Regions from separate parts of the Streptomyces sp. AK010 genome, predicted to be linked through region 2. Evidence: riboswitches for the same ligand, from Rfam matches in the RefSeq annotation. Region 2 holds a riboswitch; each other region holds the start of a gene.

Region 1 (2,193 bases), on a different contig from region 2:
TGGCGGCTGTTCGACGGGACCCTCGTCGAGTCCGTGCTGATGCGCTACCCGGACCGGGTGACCATGTGCATCAGCTCGCAGGCCGGGTGTGGGATGAACTGTCCGTTCTGCGCGACCGGACAGGCGGGGTTGGACCGGAACCTGTCCACCGCCGAGATCGTGCACCAGATCGTGGACGGCATGCGGGCGCTGCGAGACGGGGAAGTGCCCGGGGGTCCGGCGCGGCTCAGCAACATCGTCTTCATGGGCATGGGCGAGCCGCTCGCCAACTACAACCGGGTCGCCGGCGCCATCCGGCGGCTCACCGACCCCGAGCCCGACGGTGTGGGCCTCTCGCAGCGCGGCATCACCGTTTCGACGGTCGGGCTCGTCCCGGCCATCCACCGGTTCTCCGACGAGGGCTTCAAATGCCGCCTCGCGATCTCGCTGCACGCGCCCGACGACGAGCTGCGCGACACCCTCGTGCCGGTGAACACGCGCTGGAAGGTCCGCGAGGTGCTGGACGCCGGCTTCGAGTACAGCGCGAAGTCCGGGCGGCGGCTGTCCATCGAGTACGCGCTGATCCGGGACATCAACGACCAGGCCTGGCGTGGTGACCGGCTCGGCCGGATGCTCAAGGGCAGGCCCGTGCACGTGAACCTCATCCCGCTGAACCCGACGCCCGGGTCGAAGTGGACCGCCTCCCGGCCCGAGGACGAGAAGGCGTTCGTGGAGGCCATCGCCGCCCATGGTGTGCCGGTGACGATCCGGGACACCCGTGGTCAGGAGATCGACGGGGCGTGTGGTCAGCTCGCGGCCACCGAACGGTAGTCTGACTGTCGTAAGCACATCTGCATATGCGACACCTGCACCATCCACACCTGCATATTCCGACAGGGGAGCGCCACAGCGCTGAGAGTGCGGCACACGGCCGCAGACCCTCCGAACCTGGCCCAGGTCATTCTGGGTAGGGAGATCGGTCACCACTCGAGCTGTTGCGCCCTGCCCGGGACCACGGAAGTCCCGGGCAGGGCCGCGTCTTCTCCTGGTCACTCCAGGAGGAATCCAGTGAGCACCAAGAAGAAGCGGCTGACGGCTGTTGTCGTCGGGCTCGGCATGGCCGGCACGCTCGCCGCGTGCGGATCGTCCGGCGGTGGTCAGGGGTCCGGCGACTCCAAGACCGTGACGCTCGTCAGCCACGACTCGTGGGCCGTGTCCAAGGACGTCATCGCGGCCTTCGAGAAGCAGTCCGGCTACAAGGTCGCCGTCCTGAAGGACGGCGACGCCGGGCAGGCCGTGAACAAGGCCATCCTGACCAAGGACAACCCGCAGGGCGACGTCTTCTTCGGCGTCGACAACACGCTGCTCTCGCGGGCGCTCGACAACGGGCTGTTCCAGTCGTACGAGCCGAAGGGCTCCGACACGATCAAGGCCGAGTACCGCGTCGACCAGGACGAGCACCGGGTCACGCCCATCGACACCGGCGACATCTGCGTCAACTACGACAAGAAGTACTTCGCCGACCACGATCTGAAGCCGCCGAAGAGCTTCGACGACCTGGTCAAGCCCCAGTACAAGAACCTGCTGGTGACCGAGAACGCCTCCGCCTCCTCGCCCGGCCTCGGCTTCCTGCTCGGCACCGCCGCCCGGTACGGCGATGGGGACACCTCCCGCTCGAGCGCAGCCGAGAGCGGGGGAGGCTGGGAGGGCTACTGGAAGAAGCTCAAGGCCAACGGTGTGAAGGTCGTCGACGGCTGGGAGCAGGCCTACAACGAGGAGTTCTCCGGCTCGGCCGGCGGCAAGAAGGCCAAGGGCGACCGGCCGCTCGTCGTGTCGTACGCCTCCTCGCCGCCCGCCGAGGTCGTCTTCGCCGACCCGAAGCCGAGCGCGGCACCGACCGGCGTCGCCGAGGGCACCTGCTTCCGGCAGGTCGAGTACGCGGGGCTGCTCGGCAACGCCAAGAACTCCAAGGGCGGCAAGGCCCTCCTCGACTTCCTCATCAGCAAGAGGTTCCAGGAGGACATGCCGCTCAACATGTTCGTGTACCCGGTGACCGAGGGTGCCCAGGTGCCGCCGGAGTTCGTGAAGTACGGGCCGCAGGCGAAGGACCCGGAGACCATGGCCCCGGCGAAGATCGCCGACCACCGTGACCAGTGGGTCAAGTCGTGGACCTCACTCGTACTGAAGTAGCCGCCCGGCGGCGGGGCGTGGCGG
Region 2 (2,193 bases):
GCGGCCATGATCGAGCCGCCGCGGGAGACGATGCCGGTCTTGCGGTTCGCCGTCAGCGGCACGTATGCCAGGCGCACACCCGCGTGGACCGTCATGTAATCCACGCCCTGCTCGGCCTGTTCGATGACCGTGTCCTTGTAGATCTCCCAGGTCAGCTCCTCCGCCCGGCCGTCGACCTTCTCCAGGGCCTGGTAGAGCGGCACGGTGCCGATGGGGACGGGCGAGTTGCGCAGCACCCACTCGCGCGTGGTGTGGATGTTGCGGCCGGTGGACAGGTCCATGACTGTGTCGGCGCCCCAGCGGGTCGCCCAGGTCATCTTCTCGACCTCCTCCTCGATGGAGGACGTCACCGCCGAGTTGCCGATGTTGGCGTTGACCTTCACCAGGAACCGCTTGCCGATGATCATCGGCTCGATCTCCGGGTGGTTGACGTTGGCCGGCAGCACGGCCCGGCCCGCTGCGATCTCGTCCCGCACGACCTCCGGCGCCACGTGCTCCCGGATGGCGACGTACTCCATCTCGGGCGTGATCTCGCCGCGGCGGGCGTACGCGAGTTGCGTGACCGCCTGCCCGGTCCTGCCGCGACGCGGCTGGCGCGGCCGGCCGGGGAAGACCGCGTCCAGGTTGCGGAGGCCGCCCCGGGGTGAGGTGTGCTTGATGCCGTCGTCCTCGGGACGGACGGGACGACCCGCGTACTCCTCGGTGTCGCCGCGGGCGATGATCCAGTTCTCGCGCAGCGGCGACAGGCCCCTGCGGACGTCGGTGTCGACGAGCGGATCGGTGTACGGGCCCGACGTGTCGTACAGCGTGACCGACTGGCCGTTGGTGAGGTGCACCTGACGGACCGGCACGCGCAGGTCGGGGCGGGTGCCCTCGACATACGCCTTGTGCCAGCCGATGGACTTCCCGGCCTCCTCGGACTTCTCGTCCTGAACGGAGGCAGGCGTGCGTGCGTCCTTGCTGGTCATGAGACCTACTCCCTACGCCGGCATTACCCGGTAACAGGTTCGGCGGTCGACGCAGCGATTTCCGTCCGGCGACGTTTCGTGTGAAACATCACTCGAGTCCGGCGATGTTTCATGTGAAACATCGCTGGGACGGAGGTCAGCGCCCTCTCAGCCCGGTGCTCCGAGCTCCCGCGTGTACAAAAGGTGCCTCCACGCTAGCGGCAATTCTGGCGCGGTGAACAGAGGGCCCCCGTCGTTCTTGCGATGATCGGGCGGTGACCACGACGCAGCGTCCCTCCTACCCACCGCCCGAGCCGCCCCGCGGATCCGGCGCCGGAAACGGCGACGGCCGTGGTGACGGCCATGATTTCGCCGCCCCGGCCGGGTACGGGCCGAGCAGAGGGCAGAGCCCCGGGCTCGGGTACGGGCGTGACGCGGGTTTCGGTGCCGGTTCCGGCCCCGGTGGTGAGTACGGGCAGGGCTCCGGCGGAGGCCAGGGTGCCGGTCCTTCCGGTGGCCACGGTGGCTCCGGCGGTCCCGCCGGTGTTCAGGGGCCCGGCCACGGAGCCGGTGGTGGGCCCGGTTCAGGGCCCCGCGGAGGCGGCGGGCACGGTCACGGCGGGGGCGACGGACACGGACACGGGCACGGACCCGGTCCCGGTCCCGCCCCGGGTGGCGGGCACGGGCACCCCCACAGCCACAACCACGGTCCGGCCACGCCCGTCTCCCGGCATCTGCGCAAGGTCATCGCGGCGATCCTGATCCCGTTCGCTGCGGCGGTCCTGGTCGGTCTCGCCGTGCTGTGGCCGGGCGGCGCTCCGTCGCACGAGCGCACCGGTGTCGGCTTCGACCGGCAGACTCAGGACGCCACAGTCACCAAGGTGGTCGAGGTGAGCTGCAAGGAAGCCGGCGCTTCGGGCGTCCCGCCGACCGGCGACACCTCCACCGCCGAGGGTTCCTCCGCGGTGCAGCAGGAGAAGGGCAGCTGCAAGCGGGCGACGATCCGGGTCGACAGCGGCGACGACAAGGGCCGTACGTTCACCGAGATCGTCCAGCCCGACCAGTCCCGCCAGCTGCAAGAGGGCCAGGAAGTCGTGGTCGCCTACGAGCCCTCGGCGCCGAAGGACCTGCAGTACTCGGTCACCGACATCAACCGCCGTCTTCCCATGGGGCTGCTGGCCGGCATCTTCGCGATCGCCGTCGTGGTCGTCGGACGGCTGCGGGGCGTCATGGCCCTGGTGGCGCT
Region 3 (2,193 bases), on a different contig from region 2:
GACGTCGTAGGGCACGGGCCCGTCCTCGGTGTCGAGCTCGTGGTCGGCGGGGCGCAGGCCCAGTACCTCGCAGCCCAGCCGCAGTTCGATGCCGAGGGCTTCGAAGTCGACGTCGAAGGCGGAGCCCTCGGACTTGCCGAGCAGGACGGCCTTGGACAACGGGGGCCGGTCGTAGGGCTGGTGGGGCTCTGCGCCGATCAGGATCACGTCCCCGGCGAATCCCTGCTCGCGCAGGGCGACGGCGGTCTGCACCCCGGCCATGCCCGCGCCCGCCACGACGACGCGCCGCGGCGCGGACGAACCTGGTTGCTGCGTCTGCTCGCTCACCTGATCACCATAGACACCTGACGCATTGTCAGTCAGTGCTCATGCGCCGTGACCTGCTCCACAACGCTCGTGCCCTCGCCCCGCTGGGACTCCCACTCCCAGGTCTCCTCCAGCCGCACCCGCCCGTCGGGCAGCTCCACGACCGTCGAGACGCAGTGCCCCGAGGAGGTGGTGCCGTCCCGCTTGAGCTGGACGTACCGGAAGTCCAGCCGGTCACCCTTCCGGGTACCCACGAGATGCCCGCGTACGACGTCGCCGCCCGTGTACTCGGCCCAGATCTCGCCCTGCCGCTCGTGGTACGTGAACCGGGTGCGGGTGCCCACCTGACCAGGTGCCTGGTCGGCGACCGGGGCGAGGACGAGACCGTCGAGGGATCGGGCCATGGACGGAGGCTCCCTTACTGCGGGCTACGGCATCGGGCTAGGGTGGCCAACGTAAAGCACTCGCGGGAGCCCGGACGCACCGGGCTGAGAGGGAGGCTGGCGGCCTCCGACCGTACGAACCTGATCCGGGTCATGCCGGCGAAGGGAGGGGCTGGACGCCCATGTCGCCTACGTCCACGTCCACACCATCAGATGTTTTGGTCATCGGGGGCGGGATCATCGGCCTGGTCACGGCCTGGCGGTCCGCGCAACGCGGGTTCACCACCGCCCTCGTGGACCCCGAGCCCGGCGGCGGAGCCGCACAGGTCGCGGCCGGCATGCTGGCCGCCGTCACGGAACTGCACTACGGCGAGCAGACCCTGCTCGGCCTGAACCTCGCCTCGGCCCGCCGCTACCCGGACTTCGCCGCCGAGCTCACCGAGCTGACCGGCCAGGACCTCGGCTATCGCCGCTGCGGCACGCTCGCCGTGGCCCTGGACGCCGACGACCGGGCCCACCTGCGCGAACTGCACGCCCTGCAGCAGCAGTCGGGGCTGGAGTCGCAGTGGCTGTCGGGGCGCGAGTGCCGGCGCCTGGAGCCGATGCTCGCGCCGGGTGTGCGCGGCGGGCTGCGGGTCGACGGCGATCACCAGATCGACCCGCGACGGCTGGCCGGGGCGCTGGTCGCCGCGGGCGAGCGGGCGGGCGTGGTGGTCCACCGGGCATGGGCGGAGCGGCTGACCGTCGTCCGGGACCGGGCCACGGGTGTCGTCCTGGCCGACGGGACCGAGGTGGCCGCCGGGCAGGTGGTGCTCGCCGGGGGCAGCCTCAGCGGGCGGCTCGCGGGAGTCCCGCAGGACGTGCTGCCTCCCGTGCGACCGGTGAAGGGGCAGGTCCTGCGGCTGACCATGCCGCAGCGGCACGGGCCGTTCCTGAGCCGGACCGTGCGCGCGATGGTGCGCGGCAGCCACGTCTACCTGGTGCCGCGCGCGAGCGGCGAGCTCGTCGTCGGGGCGACCAGCGAGGAGCTGGGCTGGGACACGACCGTGACCGCGGGCGGCGTGTACGAGCTGCTGCGGGACGCGCACGAGCTGGTCCCGGGCATCACCGAGCTGCCGCTCACCGAGACCCGGGCCGGTCTGCGGCCCGGCTCCCCCGACAACGCGCCGCTGCTGGGCCCGACCGGTCTGGAGGGGCTGCTGCTGGCCACCGGCCACTACCGCAACGGCGTCCTGCTCACGCCGGTGACCGGCGACGCCATGGCGCACGTCCTGGCGACGGGCGAACTCCCCGAGGAGGCACGCCCCTTCACCCCGAAGCGCTTCAGTCCCGCCACCGCACTCTCGGAGCAGCCCGCATGAACATCTCCGTCAACGGCGAGCCCCGGGACGTCCTGCCCGGCACGGCTCTCGACACCGTCGTGAGGTCGCTCACCGCCTCGCCCTCGGGCGTGGCCGCCGCCCTCAACGAAACCGTCGTCCCGCGCACGCGGTGGCCCGCCACG

What was found. A riboswitch is a leader RNA that binds a small molecule or an ion and turns the genes downstream of it on or off. The one in region 2 is predicted to bind thiamine pyrophosphate.
Region 1: it holds a riboswitch for thiamine pyrophosphate, as region 2 does, so the genes downstream of both, HDC93_RS19385 (thiamine ABC transporter substrate binding subunit) here and thiC (phosphomethylpyrimidine synthase ThiC) in region 2, are expected to answer to the same signal.
Region 3: it holds a riboswitch for thiamine pyrophosphate, as region 2 does, so the genes downstream of both, thiO (glycine oxidase ThiO) here and thiC (phosphomethylpyrimidine synthase ThiC) in region 2, are expected to answer to the same signal.

The regions. Positions count from the first base shown of each region.
Region 1 is NZ_JACHCX010000009.1:203,682-205,874, forward strand. It holds gene rlmN (23S rRNA (adenine(2503)-C(2))-methyltransferase RlmN) at 1-810, shown strand, start outside; TPP riboswitch at 865-971, shown strand; gene HDC93_RS19385 (thiamine ABC transporter substrate binding subunit) at 1,096-2,169, shown strand.
Region 2 is NZ_JACHCX010000003.1:239,641-241,833, forward strand. It holds gene thiC (phosphomethylpyrimidine synthase ThiC) at 1-968, opposite strand, end outside; TPP riboswitch at 961-1,150, opposite strand; gene HDC93_RS07315 (YibE/F family protein) at 1,223-2,193, shown strand, end outside.
Region 3 is NZ_JACHCX010000005.1:396,269-398,461, forward strand. It holds gene HDC93_RS12930 (NAD(P)/FAD-dependent oxidoreductase) at 1-327, opposite strand, end outside; gene HDC93_RS12935 (hypothetical protein) at 360-710, opposite strand; TPP riboswitch at 763-874, shown strand; gene thiO (glycine oxidase ThiO) at 872-2,050, shown strand; gene thiS (sulfur carrier protein ThiS) at 2,047-2,193, shown strand, end outside.